One region of the Pseudoalteromonas sp. NJ631 genome, then DNA from elsewhere that is predicted to be linked to it. Evidence: predicted binding sites of a transcription regulator. Region 1 holds the regulator's gene; each other region holds the start of a gene.
The links. The regulator sigma-54, encoded in region 1, starts transcription at its own class of promoters, with help from an activator protein. The targets are predictions, from matches to a motif close to GTTGGCACGNNNNTNGNNT.
Positions count from the first base shown of each region.

Region 2: a site for sigma-54 is predicted at 1,520-1,538, ahead of A587_RS0114175 (FimV/HubP family polar landmark protein). Genes of this name have one in related genera too.
Region 3: a site for sigma-54 is predicted at 2,843-2,861, ahead of A587_RS0114015 (flagellar assembly protein T N-terminal domain-containing protein). Genes of this name have one in related genera too.
Region 4: a site for sigma-54 is predicted at 1,989-2,007, ahead of A587_RS0106750 (LiaF domain-containing protein). Genes of this name have one in related genera too.

Region 1 covers NZ_AKXJ01000016.1:49,353-53,669, reverse strand. The annotation lists gene lptA (lipopolysaccharide transport periplasmic protein LptA) at 1-175, shown strand, start outside; gene lptB (LPS export ABC transporter ATP-binding protein) at 175-900, shown strand; gene A587_RS0120055 (RNA polymerase factor sigma-54) at 947-2,446, shown strand; gene hpf (ribosome hibernation promoting factor) at 2,476-2,763, shown strand; gene ptsN (PTS IIA-like nitrogen regulatory protein PtsN) at 2,765-3,223, shown strand; gene rapZ (RNase adapter RapZ) at 3,216-4,082, shown strand; gene A587_RS0120035 (HPr family phosphocarrier protein) at 4,083-4,317, shown strand, end outside.
Region 2 covers NZ_AKXJ01000007.1:213,532-217,848, forward strand. The annotation lists gene A587_RS0114175 (FimV/HubP family polar landmark protein) at 1-1,459, opposite strand, end outside; gene A587_RS0114180 (aspartate-semialdehyde dehydrogenase) at 1,749-2,765, opposite strand; gene A587_RS0114185 (4-phosphoerythronate dehydrogenase) at 2,803-3,927, opposite strand; gene A587_RS0114190 (DUF6419 family natural product biosynthesis protein) at 4,011-4,317, opposite strand, start outside.
Region 3 covers NZ_AKXJ01000007.1:172,361-176,677, reverse strand. The annotation lists gene A587_RS0114030 (FlgO family outer membrane protein) at 1-443, shown strand, start outside; gene A587_RS0114025 (FlgO family outer membrane protein) at 454-1,095, shown strand; tRNA gene A587_RS0114020 (tRNA-Arg) at 1,427-1,501, shown strand; gene A587_RS0114015 (flagellar assembly protein T N-terminal domain-containing protein) at 1,611-2,807, opposite strand; gene A587_RS0114010 (LPP20 family lipoprotein) at 3,012-3,488, shown strand; gene flgN (flagellar protein FlgN) at 3,563-3,991, opposite strand; gene flgM (flagellar biosynthesis anti-sigma factor FlgM) at 3,984-4,307, opposite strand.
Region 4 covers NZ_AKXJ01000002.1:518,085-522,401, reverse strand. The annotation lists gene A587_RS0106770 (sensor histidine kinase) at 1-760, shown strand, start outside; yybP-ykoY riboswitch at 854-1,023, shown strand; gene A587_RS0106765 (manganese efflux pump MntP) at 1,031-1,594, shown strand; gene A587_RS0106750 (LiaF domain-containing protein) at 2,043-2,720, shown strand; gene A587_RS0106745 (M3 family metallopeptidase) at 2,790-4,317, opposite strand, start outside.

The sequences.
Region 1 (4,317 bases):
CAATCAAACTGGGCAAAAAATCAATGCTCAGGTCATCACCTATGACATTGAAAAGCAACTGATCAGTGCTGAGCGCTCAGACCAAGAAGATTCCCGTGTAAGAACCATCCTTGTTCCTGTTGATGACAAAAAAGACGCAAAAGATAAAAAAGCGCAGGAAGAAGGTAACAATTAATGAGCGAGCTCAAAGCAACTGGTTTAGCAAAGAGTTATAAAGGCCGCCAGGTCGTCAAAAATGTTGGCTTAAGTGTTCAAGCTGGCAGCATTGTAGGCTTATTGGGCCCGAATGGCGCAGGTAAAACCACGACCTTTTATATGATTGTAGGGTTAGTACCAAGCGACAAAGGTTTTATTCAGATTGATGACGAAGATATCACTTTGCTACCGATGCACAGCCGCGCGCGACTTGGTATTGGTTATCTACCGCAAGAGTCTTCGATCTTTAGAAAACTCACGGTCTATCAAAATTTGATGGCGATTCTAGAAACTCGAAAAGACTTATCTAAAGTTGAAAGAGAAGCTGAACTCAATGAGTTACTGGACGAATTTAATATTCAACACATTCGCGACTCACAGGGCATGGCATTGTCGGGAGGCGAAAGAAGACGCGTAGAAATTGCTCGCGCTTTAGCCGCTAACCCTAAGTTTATCCTGTTAGATGAACCTTTTGCTGGTGTTGATCCTATTTCGGTGTTAGATATAAAGACAATCATAGAGCACCTAAAAAACCGCGGTATCGGTGTGCTAATCACCGATCATAACGTTAGAGAAACACTGGACGTATGTGAAAAAGCCTACATCGTTTCACATGGTGAGTTAATCGCTGCAGGCACGCCAGAACATGTTTTGGCAGATCAAACCGTAAGAGATGTCTACCTAGGCGAACAATTCAAGCTATAGTTAAGACGTAGTATTAATAACTGTTAAAAAGGATTGTTAGAGATACATGAGGCAATCATTACAGCTGCGCATGGGGCAGCAACTTACAATGACTCCACAACTGCAACAAGCCATTCGCTTGCTGCAGCTCAGTACATTGGACCTGCAACAAGAAATACAAGAAGCGTTAGACAGCAATCCATTGTTGGAAGTGGAAGAAGGTGATAATACTGACGGCGAAAACGCTGACCAACACAGTCAAGAAAAGAGCAGTGCTGACGACAATCAAGATTCAAGCGATGAAGTGCAGGTTAGTGACTATGAGATAGACTCAGATACTGCCATGAGCAAAGACACTGTGAGCGATGACCTTGCTATGGATGTCACTTGGGACGAGTATATGAGTGCAGCGCCCGCTGCAAGCTCAGGCCCACTTCCCGATGACGATAATGTTTATCAAGGGGAAACCTCTGAATCTCTTCATGATTATCTCATGTGGCAACTTGAGCTGACACCGTTTAGTCCAACAGATAGAGCGATTGCGATTGCGATTATTGAAGCGGTCGACCTGTCAGGCATTTTAACACTGTCTTGCGAAGACATTTTAGAAAGCATTAATGATGAGAGTAGCGAAGAGCCTATTGAGCTGGATGAAGTCGAAGCCGTGCTCAAACGTATTCAGCTTTTCGATCCTGTCGGTATCGCAGCGCGTAGTTTACAAGAATGCTTGTGTATTCAGCTAAATCAATTCGCCCCAGATACGCCATGGATTGCCGAAACGAAAATGATCCTGACAGAGCATATCGACTTGCTTGCCAGCCGTGACTATCGAACTTTGGCTAAGAAAACGCGCCTTAAAGAAGCCGATCTCAAAGAGGTCATGACGTTAATTCATAGTCTTAACCCAAAACCAGCGGCAAGCATTATTCATGAAGAGCCTGAATATGTGATCCCTGACGTATCGGTAAAAAAAGTAAAAGGTCGTTGGATCGTAGAGCTAAATCCTGATGCTATGCCTAAAATAAGAGTAAACGACCATTATGCTGCGATGTCTAGAACAGCGAAATCCAGCACAGATAGTCAGTTTATTCGCTCACATTTACAAGAAGCAAAGTGGTTTATTAAAAGCTTAGAAAGCCGAAATGATACATTATTAAAAGTTACCAATTGCATTGTGCAACAACAACAGGCATTCTTTGAACATGGCCCCGAAGCAATGCGCCCTATGGTGCTAAATGATGTTGCTGAAATGGTTGAGATGCATGAGTCCACAATTTCCCGTGTGACAACACAAAAATACATGCATACACCTCGGGGAATATTTGAGCTGAAGTACTTCTTCTCTAGCCATGTAAGTACAGAAAATGGAGGTGAGTGCTCTTCTACAGCAATTAGAGCACTTATCAAAAAGCTGATAGCTGCAGAAAATACCGCGAAGCCATTGAGTGACAGCAAAATTGCAGATATCTTAGCTGAGCAAGGAATTAAGGTAGCGAGACGTACGATTGCAAAATATCGTGAATCCCTAGCCATTCCACCGTCAAATCAGCGTAAAAGCTTGATATAAGACGTAAAACCCAAGAAGGAAAAATGCTTATGCAACTAAATCTAACTGGTCGCCATGTAGAAATTACTGACTCATTAAGAGACTATGTCACCAACAAGTTTGCGAAGCTAGAAAGGCACTTTGATCATATCAATAACGTGCATGTGATCCTTGATGTCGAGAAGCTAGTACAAAAAGCAGAAGCAACATTACACGTAAACGGCGGCGAGCTATTTGCATCAACAGAGCATCAAGATATGTATGCCGCAATTGATGGCCTCATCGACAAGCTAGATCGTCAAGTTATTAAACACAAAGAGAAGCTCACTCGACACTAAGATGAAATTAAGTGAATTAGTGAACAAGGACTGCAGTAAAGCTGCGGTCCTTTTTAATAGCAAAAAACGTATTTTAGAATACATCAGCGAACTGGCTCATAGCCAAATTCCAAATACCAGTCAGCATGCTATCTTAGACGCTTTAATGGCGCGAGAGAAATTAGGCAGCACAGGGATCGGTAAAGGTATTGCCATTCCTCATGGTCGACTTGAGGGTTTGGATAAAATCCTTGCAATGGTGCTTGTTAGCGAGCAAGGGATCCAGTTTGAAGCCATAGATAAGCAGCCTGTCGATATTTTTGTCGCGTTCATCGTACCCGAAGGTGATAATCAACAGCACCTGAAGACCTTAGCGGCGATTGCTGATACACTCAAAGACAAGTCTTTTTGCAAAATGCTTAGGCAAGCAAAAAGTGATGACGAGTTATATGCAGTGATCCAAGGTGAACTTGATGAGTGATGAAGAAAAAGGACTCGAGCTTATCATTATCAGTGGCCGCTCAGGCTCTGGTAAATCTGTAGCGCTTCGAGTATTGGAAGACTTAGGCTACTATTGTGTAGATAACATTCCAGTCAATTTACTGCCGTCTTTAGTCCGCAGCGTTTCCGACAATTATAATAAAATTGCAGTCAGTATTGATGTTAGAAACTTGCCTAAAGAACAGGACGAGTTTAATGACATTCTTGAATACTTGCCTGGTTTCGCCAAACCTACCCTGTTTTATTTAGACAGTGACGATCAAACCCTGATAAAACGCTTCTCAGAAACACGCCGTTTGCACCCTCTTTCACTACATAATCTTCCATTAGATGTTGCGATAAAGAAAGAACGGGAATTGTTAGACGTGTTGATCACACGCGCTGATTTTCTCATTGATACTACAGGCCTGAGCGTTCATCAACTTGCGGAAGATATCCGCGAAAAAATCTTAGGTAAGAAAGACAAACAACTCATTATTACCTTTGAATCTTTCGGCTTTAAACACGGCATCCCAAAACAAGCGGATTACGTTTTTGATGCGCGCTTTTTGCCCAACCCACATTGGGAGCCTGAGCTTAAGCCGCTAACTGGCCTAGATCAGCCAGTCAAAGACTATTTGTCGAGTCACAGCATCGTGCAAAAGTTTACTTGGCAGATCCAAACCTTTGTACAAACTTGGTTACCACACTTAGAGCGTAACAATCGCAGTTATCTAACGATCGCAATAGGATGTACTGGTGGGCAACATCGCTCGGTATACTTAGCGCAAACCATTGGCGAGCGATTTGCAAAAACCCATCCCAACGTCAAAATTCGCCACCGTGAGCAAGAGGGTTAAATGTTAGAAGATACGTTTTTAATCCAGAACAAGCTCGGCCTGCACGCTCGAGCAGCGACGGTTCTTGCGCAATTAGCAACCCAATTTGATGCCGAAGTGACCTTATATCAAGGAGACAAAAGTGCTGCTGCTGACAGCGTACTAGCGCTGTTGTTACTTGAAAGCAGCCAAGGAAAAGAAGTACGAGTGGTTTGTGAAGGTCCTGATGCTCAGTATGCACTAGACGCCATTGGTG
Region 2 (4,317 bases), on a different contig from region 1:
CATCGGCATCGACTAAGCTCTCACTATCAAAATTGCCGCTAAATTCGGGCTCTTCATCTAGCGCACCGTCAAGAATTGAATCGATATCATCATCGTTTGCAACAGCACCAGCTTGCTCATCAGCGAGTTCCTCGCTCAGGGCTGCAAGGGCATCATCACTAACATCAATTTCTTCATCTTGAGACTCATTGAACAAATCATCAAGATCGCTGTCACTTAAAATATCTTGGCCATCATCAACATCAAGCGAAACTTCATCACCAGTCTCGTCAAAGCTCTGTTGCATAAAGTCTTCGTCATGATCATCATCAAACGAAATATCTTCATTTAGTAAGCTATCTAATTCATCTTGGTCTAACGTATCACTTCCTTCATCGAAGTCGTCATCAAGTGAGTCAAAGGTAATTTCATCGTCTTCAGGTAAGATATCGTCATCTAACTGTACGCTTGCGCCCAGAGCGTCTTCATCGTCGCCCATTCCGATATCAAGTGGGTCTGGCTCAGGGTCAAATGCAGTCGCAGCGGTTGCAGCTCCCGCCGCCGCAGCGCCTGCAGCCACAGATGGTGTTTGCGGAAGAAAATCGTCGTCATCTGTCGACGCTTGAGATTGATTTCTTCGGCGTAGAAACATAACGAATCCAGCAATTGCCAGTAGTGCCGGTAATGTGGCAAGTAACGCAATGCCAGCTGGTGAGCTAAAGAATGTGCTTAACTCGCTACTTTCTTGCGCTTTTGCCTGAGCTGCCTGCTGATCAATCATTTCATTTTGCAAGTCAATAACAGCCTTGAGCTGTTGCTGGATTTCGCTGTCTTTACCAAGTTGGGTACGAACCGTTTGAAGTTCAGTAGAAATAGCGCCGAGCTGCTGTTTTAATTTATTGTTTTCGGATAGGATTTCTTCAACATTACGCACCGAGGATTTGAACTCTTTTTGTAAGTCCATCAGGCGCATGTCCTGTTCCATTTTTAAAGAGCGCAGTTGATTAGTCAGGTCTTCTTTTGCTTCTTCTACATCGACTTTACGAGCTTGTGTAACCTTTTTTTCGGCTTCGTTTATTGCATTTGGATTCAATAATCCCTTACGCTTCATTTCCCAAAGTTTGTCATCTTGATCCGACTTTTGCTTTGCCAACTCAGGGTTAACACTGCGAATTTCATTGATGGTAGGAATACGTAAATACGCCCCATCCTGCATATGGTTGAGGTTTTTATCTAGAAATGAATTAGGATTTTTATCGTAAAGCGCCTTCATCACCTGATAAATGGTGACCGAGTCATCTGGTCGCACTTTTTGTGCTATACGCCACAATGTATCCGTGGGTCTGATAGGCCCTATTGACCGACCTTGAGCCCCATAATCAACCCCTTTAGGGCCTTTTAGCACTACCCCCTCTTGGGTATATACTGGTGTGGCAATCAGTGCGAATACAAAGATACTAAATAAGGCTAAACCGCGCATGCCGATCCTTTACTCAAATGTTTAACACCCGTTAAACGACGTTTTATTATTATGGCTTTGAAGCAAGCTCTATTCCAAATGCAAACTATAAACCAGATATGTTGGAATATCCATTGCAACGTATTGAAAGTTAACATGGTTATAATGCTTTTTATTGATTTTGGAATAGCTGATATAGGTGAAGAATAGTCAAGTATTTGACTTAACGGCAAACTTCTTGGCAGAAGTTTGCCGTTATAGCGCAGAAAGGTAAGCAAAACTCTGCTTACTTTGCGATATCAATGGGTACTTATAGATAGCTTTCTATCAGGGCTTCTGCAATTTGGATGCTATTTGTTGCGGCACCTTTTCTAGTGTTGTCTGATACCACCCATAAGTTTAAGCCTAGTGGATGTGAAATATCTTGCCTTACACGACCTACATAGACGGTATCGTTACCACTTGCATCACTTACCGGTGTTGGGTAATCATTTTCGTCTTCAATTAGCTCAACACCCGGCGCATCAGCAAGTAACTGCTTAACATGTTCAAGATCATAAGGCATGCGCGTTTCAAGATGAATGGCTTCAGCATGACCGAAAAACACAGGAACGCGAACCGCAGTCGGGTTAACCAAAACACTCGAATCGCCCAAGATTTTTTGCGTTTCCCACACCATCTTCATTTCTTCTTTGGTGTAACCATTTTCTTGGAACGCATCAATTTGAGGAATGACATTAAAAGCGATTTGTTTGCTAAATACTTCGTTTTCCATCGGTCTTGCATTCATTAAGTTTGCAGTTTGCTTAGCCAACTCATCTACCGCTTCTTTACCTGCGCCAGATACCGCTTGGTAAGTTGAGACATTAATTCTGTCAATGCCATAGGCATCATAAATTGGTTTAAGTGCCACTAGCATTTGGATTGTAGAGCAGTTTGGATTAGCAATGATGTTACGATTTCTAAAATCTGCAAGACTGTCTTTATTCACCTCAGGAACGACTAATGGAATATCAAAGTCGTATCTGAAATGTGAGGTGTTATCTATCACAATGCAGCCAGCTTCAGCGGCGATTGGTGCATATTTCTCTGACACGGCACCACCCGCTGAAAACAAACCGATATGGGCATTAGAAAAATCGAATTCTTCAACATCCAGAACTTCGATTTTTTCACCCATAAAGTCAATTTCTTCACCCGCGCTTCGGCTACTCGCGAGTGGGTACAATGTGTCTACAGGAAATTTTCGTTCCGCTAGTAATTCGATAATTTGCTTGCCAACAAGACCTGTTGCACCAAGTACCGCAACATTATATTTTTGCGACATTATTTTTCCTCATTCTGTAATATACCAACCATTGCACTTAGCTCTTGTGCTCAGAAAAGCCAAGTTGGTAAAGCTTTTCACTGATTGGTGAGTCATTATTGACTGCAATTGTACTAAATTCTCGACGCACGGGATATGCCTTACGCAAGGTATCAAAGCCCAATGTGTTTAGCTGTTTTCTCATGATGCCATCATCGCGACGAATGTCGTAAACAAGATGCGCTAAGTTGACAATATCCTGCTCGTTGGCTGTGCTTTGCAATTGGCAGCCAGTGACACTTGGCTTAGGAAGAAAATCACTAATCGTTTTGTTGGCTGGTAAATCGAACTCTCGGCATACGGCTTCGTATAACATTTGCGTGCCTCGTGCCTTGCCTTCTAGCGTATGGCCGGCAATATGTACAGAGGCAAAACGAGTATATTGCAATAATGGCTGCAAAATATCCGGCTCATTTTCCCAAACGTCTAAGATCAGCTCAAGCGTTTGCCCCTTCTCTACCGCGTGCAAAAGCGCTTGATTATCGATAACATCTCCACGGCTTGCATTGATTATCACCGTACCCGGCTTTAATGCCGCTATCCGCGGTGCATCAAGTAGGTGAACCGTTTTATGCGGGCCCTGCTTAACTAATGGAACGTGAAATGTCACGATATCCGCGCGCGCTAAGGCTTCATCTATGGCTACATGTGAATCCAGTGTCCCCGCTTGCTGCCTTACTGGGTCACACAATAGTATCGTAAGACCAAGCCCTTTAAGCTTTGATGCCAAACACGCGCCAATATTACCAACACCAATGATGGCAATCGTTTTATCTTGAAGTGGCGTGGAGGTTTCTTGTGCGTACGCAAGTAAAGCGCTTATCACGTACTCGGCAACAGCTATCGCATTACAACCCGGTGCGCTGCTAAACGAGATATTGGCGCTGTCCAGCAACGAGGTATCAATATGATCAATCCCTATTGTCGCAGTCCCCACAAATTTCAGTTTATCGGCTTTTGCTAACAGGGCCTTGTTGACCTTAGTGACTGAACGAGTCAACAGAATATCGACATTTTTTAGCTCATCAGGTTGAAGGTTACGGCCATCAAACCGAGTTACCTCACCAATTTCACAGAAGAATGACTCAACTAAGGGCATATTTTGATCGGCTAATATTCGCATGCGGGTTTCCTGTCACCTATTGTCTCGAGTACTCAGGCGATAACACATCGCCTGAGTCGAGTTTAACATGGCAAGGTAGGCGACTAATAATAAAACCTTTTATTTTGTGTCACCGTTTTATTGCAACCAAAGGCTATTGCGAAAAACATCACACAGCATACAAAAACGACCGCTCCCTTAAGACTTAACCAACCTCCTGAATCAAGTAAAGGACAAAACGTCATGGCCAACACATTAATACAACACAATAATAAAGCCCAACGGGTATAAGCACGGTAGCCAAGTAATGCGGCAAACAAGCTGCTAAAAACATTAAAAATTACCGCCTCAGGAAAGAGGTGAAAGGCCGACAACATAGCCGTGAAGGCCAAAATAGTGACTAGATAAAAA
Region 3 (4,317 bases), on a different contig from region 1:
TTATGCAAGACATGGTTGCAAACTTGAAACACGTGAATGAGAAAACACCGGTAGCAGTGACAAGCTTTGTATTTTTAGATAAAGAATTTGATAAAGGTTCCTTGCTGGGTAACCAGTTGGCTGAAAGCTTTATCCATGAGCTTCATGCGTTTGGGATCCCTGTTGTGGACTTTAAAACAACAGACTATATCCGGGTGACACCTGAAGGCGATTTTATTTTTAGTCGTGACTTTTTAGAGCTATCTGACGACCATCCTTTTTTGTATGTGCTAGGTGGTACTTTGGTGAATCATCAGGGTGGAGTTATGGTTAATGCCAGAGTGGTTGGGCTTAGAAGTAAAAGTGTCGTGGGTTCTGCTCAAGGCTTTTTACCGCAGAACGTAGTTAACGCCCTACAAGATGGTGCGGCATACGATGGCATTCGTATAGAGCGTGCGAACTAATTCGGAGGCGATGATGAAAAACGTAGTGCTATTCGCGACGACACTCGCATTACTCGGTGGTTGCGAAGTGACAAATCAGGCGACTCCTGAATCTACAGAAACGCAGCAATCCGATATGGAAATATTATATGCCATGATGGAAGAGCAAGAGCGTAATGAAGATTCACAAGCGGCGATATCGCAAGATATTGGCTTCGTTAGCTATCGTCATCGCAAAGAAATTGCTAACTACGCCAATCAAATTGCGTTGGAACTGTCAGATACTGTGTTAGGGCAAAAGCCTGAGTCGATAGCGGTAGCTAGTTTTGTTAACTTTAATGAATCATTAAGGGATACAAACCAGCTAGGAAACCAATTGGCTGAGTCTTTAATGCATCAAATGCAAAAGCTGGGTTATCAAGCATTAGACTTTAAAGCATTGGGGAAAATTGAAGTGACATCCAGTGGTGATTTGACTTTTTCGCGTAACGCAAGCCGCTTGAAAAACACGCAATCGCCCAGTCATTTGCTGACAGGCACTATGGTTTATCGTCCACGAGGCGTGGAGGTGAACGCAAGGTTGTTAGAGTTTAACACTAACTTAGTGATCGCAAGCACGGTGGTGACCATCCCGTATTTTATCCTTGATGATCAGGCAACCGCTTCAAGGTAGTACTTCAAATAGCGTTTTTAGAAGAAATACCGTTTAGGTTTTATTAAACGAAGAACTATCCTACTTCTTACTCACACCTCAAGCGAAGTAACTGATAGCGCAGTAGTGGGTCTTAACTGCTGCGTATTCACCTACTGAACCACCTCATTTATTATCGCGAATAAATTGACTATTAATCTTTAAAAGTTCATTAAGATCAGTATACTAAAGCGAAGTCACTGAGATGCAGTACAACAGAGAATCGACAACTCCAGACTTTCATGGGTATTAAGTAATGTAGATCCCGCTAGTGAAGGTCAAAAAAGGCGATTGTTATCTGACTTTAGAGATTGTCCCCATAGTTTAATGGATAAAACAAGGCCCTCCTAAGGCTTAGATGTAGGTTCGATTCCTACTGGGGACGCCATTGGTATCATTTCTGTGTGGAATGACCAAAGTAAATGGGAGGTGGAAGCATGATGCAGAGGGGGTAAAGTCATCGAAATTCTTGCCTTTTGCTGCAGGAAGGCTCTGCCTTACAATTCAAACTCATTTTCATTTTCTATTTGAATTTCAACCAAATCATTAATTTGCACATTGTGAAGTGGGCGATTACTGATATTTACCGCAATGGCGTTTTGAGCGTTCACTTGGATCACTTGCAGCTTATTAATGGTTTTAATTTGATGCATAAATATTTTACCATCGACATTAGTCAGCGGATTACTATGTGCTACGTTAAGGATCTGGCCATTCTCTAAGCCATGCATGCGGCCCAAATTAATAACGACTTGTTCATCATCGATATGTAGGATTTTGCCATTGGTAGGTAAGCAGGCGACCGCTGCGTTTAAATCAGTTGCGATTTGTGTCAGCGTGGTTTGGATCTCATCAGCATAATCTGTCTGCCAAAAGCGCTCACTGTACACATCAATTAATTTGGTTTTCTTAAACGGCCACACGCCTTGAGTGGCATATTGTTTTTGCCACACCCTTTCATGAGAAAGTGCATCAAACAGCGCAAAGTCTACCTTGAAGCTTCTTAAGTATTTATCGCTTTGCCAAAATGCGAGGTCACTATTAAGTTTATCGACACTAGCAACATCAGTAATTTGACTCAGTAGTACAAATTGGCTGTTGGTATTTGCTGTAATGGTCTCGATTAGCTGTTCATTATAATCAAAACGTTGACTGAAAAAGCGGCTAACATCTATGGTCTGTGCAAAATAGGGAACGGGTTCTAAGCTCGACTTTTGTTCAGTCATAGTCTGGTATAGGCGCTCGCTCACCGCTTTATTTACGTCAAAAATTTGACCTAAAGTTGCTTGATGTTTATTTTTTAACTGGCTTTGTGTGACTGCAACCTGTTTATTGTATGCACTAGTTGGGCACTGAGCACTTTGTGGGGTAATATCGATATGCAATGTTACTTGCCATGAGTCACCGACTTTTGCTTCAGCAATCACGTTGGCGCTCTGGATTTCGGCATTTGAGCGGATCTTAAGTTGATCTTGGGTGAGCACACCATCGGTGACGGTTTGTACACTACTCACAGAAGCACCAGAAAACAGCAATGCTTGTGTGATGGCGTCGTTTACGGCCTTTCTTTTGGCTTTTTGATGATCGCCATTTTTAACGTCAGCCATGCCGGTAACTTCAAACCATTCGGCATAAGCAGGATTAGTTAAGGTGATACACAACAGTGATAGACTGATCGTGAATTGCTTTTTCATGTTTAAATGCCCAGATCAAAAACTACCTTTTAACTCAGCAATACCTGTGCCAAATTTTGGCAAGGTTCGTGCATAATCATATTTTATGAAAGTTAATCTTATTTATTGCCAATACTCGATGAAACCACAACAACCCTTGCGAGACCAAGATGCTGGGGAAGCGTTAAATTTTGATTGGTATTTATTGTAGCGGAGTGTAGTGAAATGCGTATCACTAATTCTATCAGTGCAGTTGTTATGGTTTGCTCGTTAGCGGGACTCAGTGGCTGTTCAAGCCTCGTTGACAAGCACATTGAATATGAAACGGTGCAACCGGAAACCTTTCCTGTTTTACGGGCTGTGGGGTACGCGCCTTTGAGTGCTCAGCCGGGTAAAACTGCGGGTGAGAAGCAACTAATGGCTATTAAAGTCTCAAAATTAGAAGCGTATCGTGAATTGGCTGAGCAACTGTATGGCCAGAATTTGACATCCACTATTACGGTAAAAGGGGCGGTTGCGCAAAACGACGGCCTTAAGAGCCAAGTAAATGGACTCGTTCGAGGGGCTAAGGTGCTGAAAAGTTACGCTGTTGGTGATACTTACACGACGGAATTAGAGCTTGATATGAAACGCGTTTATGATTTGTATATTACTCAAGTCAAGCCGCAGAAAATTAAGAAGATATCTTATAGTTTTAAGTAAGCACTCATCACATGTCGCTTACTTAATATGCTGCATTTCGGTTGTTCTTCAATACTGAAATATGATTGGCGTGGCTACGCCTTTAGGTTACGTACTAACTCACTGTCGCTACTTTTAACACTACCATCCTGACCATATGTAATCGAAGTTGGTGCGCCAATTAAGATCCCTTTTAATTCACGTGTGCTTACATTCGCCTGATGAGCAGTTTTAGCATTGATTTCATTTTTGGTTTGGCATTCACTGAGTAGTGCTCGCACTTTAGTAACGAGCGGGGCTACTTCATTGTGTTCAAAGACGTGAGACTCTGTTTTTGACAATTCATTGTCGAGCTTTTGCAGTTTTGAAATGAGAGTTAGCTTTTCACGAGCGATTTCTTTTAAGTTGTCGCCACGCCGAGATGCAAGCTCGTCAAGCTCACGCGCCAGAAGCTGGGTCATCGCTTCTAGCGTTGAGATTTGTTCAGAAAGTTTGTGGTGGCAAAGCCGAACCAAATCATCCATATATTTCGAACTCAAATGCAGCTATGTTTTTGGCGAGTTTTTCCGCGTCAACTTGGTACTTGCCTTCTGCAATCGCTTTTTTCAATTCTTCGACTTTCTTGTCGTCAAAGCCTGATGATTGCTGCGCTTTTTCGTTGACTGTTTTCAGCTGTTGCGCTTGTGGAGTCAGACTGACTGAATCCGCAGCTGCTTTTGGTGTAGCAGGTGATTTAACTGATGCGCTGTTGGCATCATTTCTTTGCAATTCAGCTTTCTGTTGCTTAACATTATTAGCAACGGATGTAGACTGATTCTGACCGTTAACTTGATTAACCATGATTGTAGAC
Region 4 (4,317 bases), on a different contig from region 1:
GTTTTCCAATCAAGGCAGTCAGTACCAACTTTGGCTTTTCACCGCGATTTCAGAGCAGCTTGAGAGCACCCAAATCGAGTCTTGGCAAAAGCTGATCAGAGTGCTTATCCATGAAATAGGAAACTCCGTCGCACCGATTCATTCGCTCTCCAATACGCTAGTTAATATCACCAATAATCAGCTAGCCGAAGCGGTAACAGACCAAGAACTCGTTGAAGACTACCTACAAAGCCTGCAAGCGATTGGTATTAGAAGCCAGTCTTTACTTGGCTTTATTGATAACTACAGAAAGCTCACGCATATTCCTGAACTTGACCTCCAACCGCTTGCGGTACAGACTTTATTTGACGACATTACGCCGCTGATAAAAAGCGACTTTAGTGACGCCCATATCACCCTACACTTTGATGTGACGCCCGCTGCGCTGAGCATTAATGTTGATAGAAAAATGATAGAGCAAGTGCTGCTCAATCTACTAAATAACGCCAAAGATGCCATGAAACATAACAACCATGAAAAAATAGTGACTGTATCAGCAACGATTAATCGCTACGGCAAATGTGAGATCAAAGTTGCTGATAACGGGGAAGGAATAGAACCCAGCGCACTTGATAAAATATTCGTACCATTTTTTACCACAAAACCTCATGGTTCAGGAATTGGGCTTGCGCTCAGCCAACAAATTATCCATCGCCACAAAGGGCGGATCAGCGCGACTTCTGAAGCAGGAAAAGGGAGCTGCTTTAGTGTCTTGCTGTAAGATAAATAACTAAAAATGGAGCCAACTCATCCACCATATCGTGTAGAGCTAGCTATAAACTTAGATTTCTATTTAGAACAATTCTTGATATTATTGCAACTCGTTGGGGAGTAGCCTGCTTCCAATGCTCGGAAGAGTCCGTATCAACATAATTGGCCACATGCCATGGTGCGGACACCTCTCGGTTGGCGAGACCATCGATATATCCATGCCTGTGGTCGGGCGTGTGGATGTATCGTGGACTCAAATCGCCCGACCGGAGCAATGTAAATGAATTTCGTCACCCTGCTACTGTTAGCATACGCCATGTCTACCGATGCGTTTGCCGCGGCAATCGGTAAAGGCGCCAGCCTAAAATCACCTCGGCTTACCGAAGCCATAAAAATCGGCCTTATTTTTGGGATTATTGAAGCCAGTACACCGCTGATTGGCTGGTTAATAGGACAATCTGCTGCAGACTATGTCGAGGCTTGGGATCACTGGATTGCCTTTATCTTACTGTTAGGGCTTGGCGCTCATATGATTTATGAGAGCCTTAAGGGTGATGACGATGCGCAAACTCAACACGCTAAACAACCTTGGTTAAAAACCATTATCACAGCGTTTGGCACCAGTATTGATGCAATGGCTGTCGGTGTCAGTCTCGCATTTGTTGATGTGAATATATGGCTCGCCGCTGCGCTCATCGGCCTTGCCACCACCATGATGGTAACGATTGGTGTGATGATTGGGCACTCGGCAGGAAAGTTTCTTGGTAGTCGAGCTGAAACCTTTGGAGGGGTGATCTTAATCTGTGTGGGAACTTGGTTGCTATATAGCCACCTTTCGATTTAATCTAACCCGCAAGAAGAGCGGTATATTTACCGCTCGCTTACTTACCCCTTTACGTTAGGGCTAATGGCTTTTAAGCCTTTTTAATCGCTTTTTTCAGCTTTTTGATTTTCGCTTCATGCTTTTCAATCTTTGCTTTACGCGCTTTCAGCTCTTTTTTAAGCGCTTTAACATCACTTTTCTTCGCCATAACTAATCTCCTTTGGTTGTTTTGCGAACACCTACTACCATAGCAAAGTGACTGACAATATCAAACTGAACCTGCGCTACTGCGTTGCCAGCCATCTAAGAGTGGTAATTTTGACCAAATACTATTTTGTATAACTAAATATTAGTAAATAAATAGAGTAAGTTGATATTATAAAATACTAACCATTTGTTTTATATGTGATTTAATATTGGCTTGGTTGTTGCTACTTTAACCACAAATCAAGAGAACGGAACCAACCATATGTCTGTACCATTAAAAGATAGACCTCTCGAATCCGTCAGGGAAGAGGTGATTGACCAGTTAATTCTAAATTACAGCCACGGTGAGCTTTCGGCTGATGCATTCGAGAGACGATTAGATAAAGCATACGACCTGAACGAACAAGAACAAATTGCAGCACTTAGTGCTGATTTACCGCTCAAGTCGGATGCAAGATATCACAGCGAAAAAGCCGCTCGTTTGGGTCCAAAATTTACCTCAAGCGTAGATGCTGCTGAGACGATAAGCATTACCTCTATCCTTAGTTCCAACCATCGCAGTGGCGAGTGGGTCGTACCTAAAGAGATCCACCTAAAAAACTACCTTGGCAGCTTGGAACTAGATTTTAGCAACGCAATTTTTAGTCACCCTGAAGTACATATTTATATCGATTGCATTTTAGGCAGTGACGAAATCTTTGTACCAGACACAGTCGACGTCGTCACCGATATTCGTAATATTATGGGTTCAGTAGAAAACACAAGAAATACGCTTGCATCTGCAGGACAGGTGAAACAGCGTCCACGAATTTATATTCACGGCAGAATGATTTTGGGTAGCATTGAAGTTAGTGTAAAACGCTCGATGAAAGCGCAAATAAAGCAATTTGCCGACGGCCTTAAATCCCTATTTGGTGACGGCACGAAATCCAAAAGCTAAAGCTTTATAAAAAACCCCTTGGCATCAAGTTCAGGGGTTTTTTATTATCCGAATAGTAGAGTAAACTTTTTACTTCTCTACTGGAAAGCCTCTATCACGCATCAGCGCCTCAACTTCAGCGTCACGACCTCTAAACTTGCGATATGCTTCAGCAGGATCCATTGAGTTGCGAACTGAGAATAGGTAATCTACCAAACGCTGTGCTACGTCTTTGTCGTAGAAGCCGCCTGGCGCTTCAGCAAACGCTTCTGCTGCATCAGAAGTTAATACCTCAGCCCACAGGTAACCGTAGTAACCCGCTGAATAACCTTCACCTGAGAACACGTGACCAAAGTGAGTAGTACGATGACGCATCACGACCTCGTCCGGCATGCCTAGCGCACCTAACTGAGACTTTTCGAATGCAACAGGATCACCAATCTTATCAGGATCTGTGGTATGGAAAAGCATATCCATGATAGCCGAGCCAAGGTATTCAGTCGTCGCGAACCCTTGGTTAAAGGTTGCTGACTTCTTGATTTTCTCGACTAGTGCTTTAGGCATAGGTTTACCTGTTTTATAGTGAACTAGGTAACGATTGATCACTTCATCTGTCGCCAACCAACGCTCCAATAACTGAGATTGGAACTCAGTGTAGTCGCGCACGCCAGAGTTTGAACTTGGATACTTCACGTTTGATGAAAGCGCATGCAGTGCGTGACCAAACTCGTGGAAATAGGTTTCTGCATCTGACCAAGAAATTAAGGTCGCTTCACCTTCTGGTGCTTTCACAAAGTTGGAGTTGTTTGAGCTAAGCACATTTGTTTTACCATCAAATGTTGTATGGCTACGATATGATATGGCCCACGCACCAGAGCGTTTACCTTTACGTGCGAACGGGTCTAAATACCAAAGGCCGATATTATCACCGGTGGTTTTGTCTGTTACTTCCCATACACGAACGTCAGGGTGGAACACTGGTACTGAGCCCTTAGGCACTTCGGTGAACTCAAAGTTAAACAAACGGCCTGCAACATAGAACATTGCTTCGCGCAGATTGTCTAGCTGTAAATAAGCTTTAACTTCGTTTGAATCCAATTGATATTTAGCTTGGCGAACCTTCTCGGCGTAGAAACGGTAATCCCATGGCTTGATGGTGATATCAGCGCCTTCTTTGTCGGCGATCGCTTGCATGTCAGCAACTTCTTCTTTCACGCGCGCAATTGCTGCTGGCCACACTTTTTTCATCAGCGCCATCGCGTTTTCAGGCTTTTTCGCCATGCGATCTTCAAGACGCCACTGCGCATAATTATCGTAACCCAGTAAGTTAACGCGCTCATGTCTAAGCGTTAAGATGTCAGAGATAATCGCTTTGTTGTCGTACTCATCACCGTTGTTGCCGCGGTTATAGTAGTTGTTCCATACTTTCTCGCGTAACTCACGCTCTGTTGAGTAGGTTAAAAATGGATCCATTGACGAGCGAGAGTTGGTGATCGCGTACATATCCGCCTTGCCGCGTGCTTTTGCAGCGGCCGCTGCCGATGCAACAAACGACTCAGGCAAACCTGACAACTGCGCTTTAGTGAGGTAAACCACGTAGTTTTCTTCATCAGCAAGG